One region of the Neobacillus sp. C211 genome, then DNA from elsewhere that is predicted to be linked to it. Evidence: riboswitches for the same ligand, from Rfam matches in the RefSeq annotation. Region 1 holds a riboswitch; each other region holds the start of a gene.
The links. A riboswitch is a leader RNA that binds a small molecule or an ion and turns the genes downstream of it on or off. The one in region 1 is predicted to bind S-adenosylmethionine.
Positions count from the first base shown of each region.

Region 2: another riboswitch for S-adenosylmethionine. It lies ahead of ACSU6B_RS27955 (homoserine dehydrogenase); the one in region 1 lies ahead of mtnW (2,3-diketo-5-methylthiopentyl-1-phosphate enolase).
Region 3: another riboswitch for S-adenosylmethionine. It lies ahead of ACSU6B_RS02955 (O-acetylhomoserine aminocarboxypropyltransferase/cysteine synthase family protein); the one in region 1 lies ahead of mtnW (2,3-diketo-5-methylthiopentyl-1-phosphate enolase).

Region 1 is NZ_CM122574.1:85,375-88,523, reverse strand. Features, by position in the region: gene ACSU6B_RS00500 (pyridoxal phosphate-dependent aminotransferase) at 29-1,204, shown strand; SAM riboswitch class I at 1,287-1,395, shown strand; gene mtnW (2,3-diketo-5-methylthiopentyl-1-phosphate enolase) at 1,468-2,679, shown strand; gene ACSU6B_RS00490 (2-hydroxy-3-keto-5-methylthiopentenyl-1-phosphate phosphatase) at 2,676-3,149, shown strand, end outside.
Region 2 is NZ_JBPXRO010000054.1:14,683-17,831, forward strand. Features, by position in the region: gene ACSU6B_RS27940 (carbon-nitrogen hydrolase family protein) at 1-15, shown strand, start outside; gene ACSU6B_RS27945 (GNAT family N-acetyltransferase) at 36-698, shown strand; gene ACSU6B_RS27950 (GNAT family N-acetyltransferase) at 718-1,392, shown strand; SAM riboswitch class I at 1,489-1,600, shown strand; gene ACSU6B_RS27955 (homoserine dehydrogenase) at 1,704-2,942, shown strand.
Region 3 is NZ_JBPXRO010000002.1:232,552-235,700, reverse strand. Features, by position in the region: gene ACSU6B_RS02955 (O-acetylhomoserine aminocarboxypropyltransferase/cysteine synthase family protein) at 133-1,449, opposite strand; SAM riboswitch class I at 1,515-1,625, opposite strand; gene ACSU6B_RS02950 (SCP2 sterol-binding domain-containing protein) at 1,705-2,064, opposite strand; gene ACSU6B_RS02945 (thioredoxin family protein) at 2,605-2,913, opposite strand; gene ACSU6B_RS02940 (toprim domain-containing protein) at 2,921-3,149, opposite strand, start outside.

The DNA of each region.
Region 1 (3,149 bases):
CTTAAAAAAAATTAAGCAGGTGAGAACAATGAAGCAATTTCCACCATCAGAATTATTAACTAGTCTTCCAAAGCAATTTTTTGCTTCACTTGTTAAAAAAGTGGGGGAATATATTTCACAAGGGTTTGATGTGATTAATTTAGGGCAAGGCAACCCTGATCAGCCAACGCCTTCTCATATTGTTAAAAAACTTCAAGATGCAGCAGCGAATCCATTAAATCATAAATATTCTCCTTTTCAGGGACATCGTTATTTAAAACAGGCTGCCGCTGATTTTTATTTAAGAGAATATGGAGTGAGCATTGATCCGGATAAAGAAGTGGCGATTTTGTTTGGGGGTAAAGCAGGACTTGTCGAAATTCCTCAATGCTTATTAAATCCGGGGGATACCATCCTTGTACCTGACCCCGGTTACCCTGATTATTGGTCTGGGGTTGCTCTTGCAAAAGCTGAAATGGTTACGATGCCGTTACGAGAGGAAAATAACTTTCTACCGGATTATTGCGAACTGGATAAGTCTGTTTTATCAAAAGCAAGGTTAATGTTCCTCAATTATCCTAATAATCCAACAGGAGCTACAGCTACTCATGAATTATTTGATGAGACTATTAAGCTAGCTAGTGATCATGATATTTGTGTTGTTCATGATTTTGCCTATGGTGCTATTGGTTTCGATGGTGAAAAACCAATAAGTTTTATGCAGGTTGAAGGGGCTAAAGAGGTTGGGATAGAGATATATACTTTATCAAAAACCTTTAATATGGCAGGCTGGCGTGTTGGTTTTGCTGTTGGGAATGAGAGTGTGATTTCAAGCATCGAACTTTTACAGGACCATCTTTATGTTAGTTTATTTGGGGCTGTACAAGAGGCAGCGGCTGAGGCTTTAATGGGCCCTCAGGATTGTGTACGGGAACTTAACGATCTTTATGAGCGAAGACGTAATGTATTGATTGATGGGCTTCGTTCATTGGGATGGAATGTCACCGCGCCAAAGGGGTCCTTTTTCGCGTGGCTCAAAGTTCCTGAGGGCAAAACATCTGAGGAATTTGCTAATATTTTACTCGAACAAGCACATATCATGGTTGCACCGGGAATTGGCTTTGGAGAATTTGGAGAAGGATATGTCCGTGTTGGGTTATTAACATCAGAACAACGATTAGCCGAAGCTGTTGAAAGAATTAGTCGTTTGGAAATATTCTGTTAAATTGATTGACATTTTATATTTTTCTTGCGATAATGCAAATTAAAGTTAAACAACATTAAAACTTTATAAAATACGAATCGTTTTCTTATCAAGAGCAGGCGGAGGGAAAAGCCCGATGAAGCCCGGCAACCGACTTAAACCAGTTTTAGGCACGGTGCTAATTCTTGCAGCAACAAGCTGATAGATGAGAAGATGTTAGTTTGCGGCTAACCTCTTCTTTGTTGAAGAGGTTTTTTATGTTTTTTGAAAGGACGTGTTTTTGAATGTCTAAAATAATTGCTACATATTTACTGCATGATGAAAAAAAACCAACCAAAAAGGCTGAAGAGATTGCACTTGGATTAACTGTAGGTTCATGGACGAACTTGCCTGAACTAGAGCAAAGCCAATTACGCAAGCATAAAGGTAGTGTGGTATCCGTTGAAACGATACCTGCAGAAAAAGGTGACCAATCTTTAATCCGCATAGCCTATCCAGCGATTAATTTTTCTAATGACCTGCCTGCTATTTTAACAACCGTTTTCGGTAAGCTTTCATTAGATGGAAAAATAAAATTACTAGATTTACAGTTTGATGACGGATTAAAGAGTCAGTTCCCTGGCCCAAGGTTTGGAATTGAAGGTCTTCGGAAGAAATTAAACGTTTATAATAGACCGCTTTTAATGAGTATCTTTAAAGGAGTGCTCGGTAAAGATCTCGCATTTTTAGTTGAGCAATTAAAGCAACAAGCCCTTGGTGGTGTAGATTTTGTGAAGGATGATGAAATCCTTTTTGAAAATGAGCTGACACCATTTGAAAAAAGAATTGTCGAAGGAAAAAAGGCATTGCAAGAAGTATTTGACCAAACAGGACATCGAACTTTGTATGCAGTTAACCTAACGGGTAGAACATCGCAGCTGAAGGAAAAAGCAAGGAAGGCTGCAGAGCTTGGAGCGGACCTCTTACTGTTTAATGTGTTTTCCTATGGCATAGACGTCCTGCAGGAATTAAGAGAAGACGATGAAATTGCCTTACCGCTTATGGCACATCCTGCAGTTAGTGGTGCTTTTACATCATCTCCAGTTTATGGATTATCCCATTCATTATTGCTTGGAAAGTTGCTTCGTTATGCTGGTGCGGATTTATCGTTGTTCCCATCCCCATATGGAACCGTGGCGTTAGAGAAGACGAAAGCACTGTCGATTGCAAGTGAGTTAACCATAGAAGATGTCTTTAAAAAGTCATTTCCAGTTCCATCAGCGGGAATTCATCCAGGCTTGGTTCCTTTATTAATTCGTGACTTCGGTAATGATTCTGTCATTAATGCAGGCGGAGGGGTCCATGGCCATCCAGAGGGTGCACGCGGAGGGGGCCTTGCGTTCCGTCAAGCGATTGATACCAATCTTAAAGGAAAGTTATTAGCCGAAGGTGCAAAACAGCATCCTGAGCTCCATACGGCACTAAAACTATGGGGTAATGCAGAGGTGACCGTATGACAAAACCAGTGATTTTTTGTGATTTTGACGGAACGGTAACTGAAAGTGATAACATCATTAGCATGATGGAAAAGTTTGCTCCTCAAGGGTGGGAACGGATTAAAGATCAAATCCTCTCACGTGAGATTTCGATCAATGAGGGAGTTGGGAAACTTTTTTCCTTATTACCAAGTAAGTTAAAGGATGAATTGACTGAGTTTGCGATTGAAAATGCAAAGATTCGCCCAGGATTTGGAGAGTTTGTTGAATTTGCGCGTGCAAAAGGTATTCCATTTTATATTGTTAGTGGCGGTATTGACTTCTTTGTTTATCCAATCTTGGAGAAATATGGTCCATTTGATGGAGTTTATTGCAATGAATCGGATTTTACAGACGAGAGAATAAAAATTCTATGGCCGAATGAATGTGATTCATTATGTAACAATGATTGCGGATGTTGTAAACCAAGTATTATTCGTAAATTAAACACT
Region 2 (3,149 bases), on a different contig from region 1:
GATTGGGAAAAATAAACTGAAGGGGTGGGTATAGAATGTATCGAAGTGAATTTTACGTCTATGACCAAGAGCGGCATGTGCCAGTTATCATTCGCAATTATTCAAAAGTGGATTTTGACGATCTTATCAAGATTCAATCCGAGTGCTTCCCACCTCCTTTTCCTTCAGAATTATGGTGGAATAAAGAGCAATTAACAAACCATGTGAACATGTTTCCAGAAGGTGCATTGTGTGTTGAAGTAGCTGGTGAATTAGCTGGGTCAATTACCGGCTTAACTATCGACTTTGATCCTAGCGATAAAAACCATTCGTGGGAAGAAATCACTGACCATGGATATATTCGGAACAATAATCCAAATGGGAATACCTTGTATATTGTTGATATTAGTGTTCGTCCGAAGTACCGCAAACTAGGGCTTGGTAAATTGATGATGCAGTCTATGTACCATGTTGTGATAGAAAAAGAGTTATATCGATTACTTGGCGGGGGCAGAATGCCAGGATATCATAAAAAAGCTGATATCATGACACCAGGACAATATTTAGATGCAACTATTAAAGGGGAAGTTCAAGATCCTGTTATCACTTTCTTGCTGCATTGTGGTCGTGTGCCAATAGGGATTATTGAAAATTATCTAGAGGATGAAGAATCCTGCAATTATGCTGCATTAATGGAATGGAAAAACCCTTTTAGATGAGTGAGAGGAATGAATCATAATGGAATATATTAGAATAACCAGTATAGAAGACCCTAATTTTAAAAAGCTTCATAACTTAATGGGAGAAATATTTCCTGCAGAAGAAGTATTAGAATATGAGCTATGGAAAGAGCCATTAGAAGATCCGAGTATTCGCGTGTTTGTGGCTGTCGATGGAGACGAAGTCACAGGAGCAACTGAATATCGTTATTATCCGGATTGGAATATTGCTATGACAGATTTTACAATCATCAGTAAACCAGGCTTAAGCCTTGGCCGTTTTTTAGCGCAAAACCGTTTAACGGATTTACAACAATTAGCTAAAGAAAATGGTAACGAGCTATTCGGGATGTTTGCAGAAATATACGATCCGTACCGGGTTGAACATCACGAATTTGGTGGAGTAAAGGTTATGGATCCATATGTCCGACGTGAAGTTCTATCCCATATGGGTTATAAACGCATTGATTTTTCATATGTTCATCCTTCCTGGAAAAACAATGGGGAAGCTGTAGCAGGTCTAGATTTATGTTTCATGCCAATTCAAGATGAAGGACTTAATTCACTACCAGCAGACCTGGTAAAGGATTTTCTGACGACATACTATTCAATTCTTTCAAATAAGCCGAAGGAATGGCTCGAAATGATAGATCGACTGGGGAAAAAGGAATTTGTCCCCCTATTACCACTTTAATAAAAAGAAATTTCAAATAATATTGACAACTACCTTGGAATCAACTAGAATTCTCTTTATAACTTTGAAATTTAATGAAAAACTAACTAAATAAAACTCTTATCCAGAGCGGCGGAGGGACTAGGCCCGATGAAGCCCGGCAACCATCAAGGTAATTCTTGAAAAGGTGCTAATTCCTGCAGGTTATTTTTAACCTGACAGATAAGAGGAGGAAATCTACCCTCTTCTTATGAAGAGGGTTTTTTCTTATTTATATGAGATAAAAAAACAACCTATTAGTCATGTCTAATATTATTTAAGGGGTGGAGAGCATGTCTGTCATTAAAGTGGCAATTCTAGGCTTTGGTACAGTTGGGGAAGGCGTTTATAGAACAATTCAATCTCATGCGGAAGAGCTTGAGAGAGTGTTAGGGAGAAAAGTGGAAGTTGCAGCCATACTAATTAAAAATAAGCAGAAAAAGAGAAATATTAATAAAGATGTACTAATCACTTCAGATTTCAATGAAATTTTAAGTCTTCCTCAGCTTGATGTTGTTGTCGAAGCAATCGTGGACAAAGAACCCCCCTTTACTTTTTTAAAACAAGCTATACAAAGTGGTTGCCACATAATCACAGCGAATAAAGAAATGTTTGCACACCACGGGAATGAGTTGCTCGAGTTAGCCGAGAATTATAATGTTTCGGTGGGTTACGAAGCAACAGTTGCGGGTGGAATTCCGGTAATTCAAACCTTAAGGCAGTTATTAAATGTTAACCGAGTTCGTCACATCCAAGGAATTCTTAATGGGACATCGAATTTTATCCTAACGGAAATGCGCGAGAAGAAGCAGTCATTTGCTGATGCTCTTATTTTAGCGCAAGAGAAGGGGTATGCTGAAGTGGATCCAACCAACGATGTGGAGGGCTTTGATGCTTTTTATAAAACAATGATTCTCAGCAGAATTGCTTTTGGGAAAGAACCAAATTGGCAGGATGTTGAACGTGAAGGGATTACTTCAATCACAAGTGAATTAATCGAAGCAACTGAAAAGCTTGGGTTAAGGTTTAAGCATATTGCTAGTATTAGTAAGACAGGTAGTCAAATTAACGCAGAGGTTAAACCAGTCCTTGTTGGGAAATCTCATCCTTTTTATTCTATTGAAGGCGTAGAAAATGCGGTAAATATTCACTCTGATATTGTTGGTAGTATTACTTTGCAAGGACCAGGAGCTGGGATGTATCCTACTGCAAGTGCTGTTATTGAAGATTTGGTCTATGTCTGTCAAAATCGGTCGTCAAATAAGAGTATCACAAAAATAACAGCAGCATGTGATGGAGAGAAAAAAGGGAACGAAAAAGAATTATGGTTAATTCAAGGCCTCTCAAAGAATTATAATAACCCTTTGATTACATGGGTGGCCCAAGCTTCTGATAAGATAGCAATTATCAAGGCAACCAAGGAAGAAATTGAAAAGTTAATTAATCTGAAAAAGGCAACGTGCTACTTTCAAATTATTGGGGAGTATGATACAGAAATTAAGAATAAAGAAGTAACTTTAGCTGTCCTCTAAAAAGCCATTATTCCCGTGATAGAAGAGCACTTTGGTGCTCTCAGATTGTCGAGAAAGGGTATTTTTATCGGCAATTTTTTATTCTCAGCATTTAATTATTCATTGTACCTGCTAATGGGCCTGTTGATTTCCGCTCTAGGCACTTCGCTTTCCACGGGCGGTCCGGGGAGCCTGCGTGCCTTCCGCGGAAATCAACAGGGAGGTAAT
Region 3 (3,149 bases), on a different contig from region 1:
ATCAAGTAACCTATATTCAATTAAAACGTTAATTTGTTTAAGTAATTATATTACGAAAGTTATCGTATCATGGATAAAAAGGGGTGTCAATGAAAATAACTTCATATTCGGAAAAATAAGTTTTGGTAACTTTTATGCATTTACCTTTAATGAGATTACACCAGTAGCAGCCAAAATAGCTGATTCGAGATCTTCGATTAAATCCTCAACATTCTCGATACCGATTGAAAGGCGAATCAAATCCTCTGTTACACCTGCAGCTTTCAGGCCATCAGCATCTAATTGCTGATGGGTGGTGCTTGCTGGGTGAATAATTAAACTTTTTGCATCGCCAACGTTTGCCACATGCGCCCATAGAGTAATCGAATCGATTAATTTGGCTCCTGCTTCTTTACCGCCTTTAATCCCGAAGACAACCATGGAACCTGCACCTTTTGGCAAGTACTTTTTGGCTAATTCATAATCTGGGTGGGACGGGTGTCCTGGATAAGATACCCATTCCACAGCAGGATGATTAGTTAAATATTCCACCACTTCTTTAGTATTAGCCACATGCTCCTTCATTCGAACATGCAGTGTTTCAAGTCCAAGGATAAACTGGAAGGAATTTTGCGGACTTAATGCCGGTCCTAAGTCACGCAGCAATTGGACACGTGCTTTGATAATATAGGCGATCTCACCTAGGGCTTCTGCATAAACCAGGTCATGGTAGCTGGCATCTGGCGTTGTAAAACCAGGGAATCGCGGCGAATTCCAATCGAACTTCCCACCATCGACAATAACTCCACCTGTAGTTGTTCCATTTCCTAAGAGCCATTTGGTGGCAGAATGAATCACAATATCGGCACCATATTCAATTGGCCGGCACAGATATGGAGTGGCAAAGGTGTTATCAATAATTAATGGAACACCTGCTGCATGAGCAATATCGGCGACTTTTTCAATATCAAGTACACGAAGGCTTGGGTTACCAATCGTTTCAGCGAAAACAGCCTTTGTTTTGTCGGTAATAGCAGCACGGAAGTTTTCCGGATTTTCAGGGTCAACAAATTTCACTTTAATCCCGTATTTTGGAAGCGTCACTGCAAAAAGATTATATGTTCCTCCATAGAGATTTGATGCCGATACGATTTCATCGCCAGCTTCAGCAATATTTAAAATGGCGAGGGTAATCGCTGCCATACCGCTAGCAACTGCTAGGGCACCAACGCCGCCTTCCAATAATGCTACTCTTTCTTCAAAAACGGTAGTAGTAGGGTTGTGAATGCGTGTGTATATGTACCCAGGTTCCGCTAAGCTAAATAGGTTTGCCGCATGCTCTGTATTCTTAAATTGATAGGCGTTGTTTTGATAAATCGGAACGGCTCGAGCCCCCGTTACCGGATCCGGAGACAATCCACCATGAACACTCAATGTTTCAAAACGATACTTCTTTTGATTTTCACCCATACTACTTCCTCCTTTTTTGCAATGCAACAAACAAAACCCCCGCTTCATAGAAGAGGGGGACTCTCTCCTCATCTCTCAGAGCATCTCCGCTCTGCTGGATTTAGCACCGTGTGATTGTGTTATAAACCGGTTGCTGGGCTTCAAAGGGCCAGTCCCTCCGCCACTCTCGATAAGAATGTTTATTGAATTGTCTTTATTATTTGATTATTCACCTAAAACTTTACAGTAAGTTTAATTCCGAGTCAATAGCTCTGATTAGAAATTTGTTATTTTTGGTAAATTTTCCTGTGCCTTTGTCAAATAGAAGACAGATTCTAGTAATAATGTGCTGCGAATTGGAGCGGAAATACGTAATTGGCCGTTATGTTCAAGGGCCCTTAACCGTTCCTTCCCTTCAAGTAGTTGTTTCATTGCCTTAAGGTCACCGCGGATTTCGGATATCGTTCGTGTCACTTCGCTATCATGAAGTATGAAAATTTCTCCATTCTTTATGATAATCTGAATGGCTTTTTGTTCACAAACCAAATTCACTCGCAAATCGATATGTTCTAGTAACGGCAGAACATGCCTTTGCTGTTTGATTGCTAATTGAAAGTTTTTCAGCATCTCTATCATAATCCACCACTCCGGTCTGCTCTCTTATATTAAATATACAGGAACGGGGCATGAAATCCTCTTTAAAGTGGTCGACAATTAACAACCTTTTGGAGGTGATTTACGGAGATTTCCTGAGAAATATGTCGGATGGAGAGAATTTTTTGAAAAGTGTTGAGAATTATTCAAACATTACTGCTGATTAAAGGGCAGCATTTTGTAAAATGAAGTTAGATTCGAAATCGAAAGGATGTGGATTATGAGTTTTAAAGACCTTAATGAATATCGAATCCCTATTGAGGCTTATGTAGTTTTTATCAACCCCCATTTTACTTGTTATAAAGCCCCACTCAATGAACTCATTATCTATCCAAATCAGCTCCCTCGCTTTATGCACAATTTAAATAAGAGACCGTCAACATTAAATGGTATGCACAAAAGGCTAGCTAATGCGTTTTGTCCGTAAGAGACCATGTTGCGGACTGTTCCCTCTCTTCTCGGGTAGGATTTTACTTAAGAGGCTTGAGTACACCTAAAAAGCAGATGCAAGCGCGCATCTGCTTAGGATAAATGCTGTTTTATTTTTTCAAGCAAAAATGGAACTGATTGAAAAGCGTAGAGGGTTTCTTTTATCTTGCCGGCTTCAACAAATAATAGGCAAGGGACACTTTCAATTGCTAAATCCCTAGCAAGGTCTGGGTAGAAATTTAAATTCATTTTTCCCATATCTAACTCTACTAGTTGCTCAATGACCTGCAGCATTTTTGAAGCTACCTGACAGGTACCGCACATGGGTGTATAAAAATAGACTAACCCGGTCGCCTTTTTTTCAAGAAAGGCAGATAAATCTGTTCGATTCCATTCGTTCATATATCTTTTAACCCATTTCTAAAAATTCAGTATGAACATCGATATTCGCCCCTATTAGAACGGTTGCCAAATGGTGCACTGGCGCAGTTGCCACCTCACGATACATCCGGTCAATATACAAATGTTCCGCTTTCGGAAATTCTCGTTTTAACTGTTTGCGAAGCTTTTCACCTGAGGAGTCGGCATCCACAAGAATATAGACATCCTTATCCTCAAGAAATTCAATTAGTTCATCT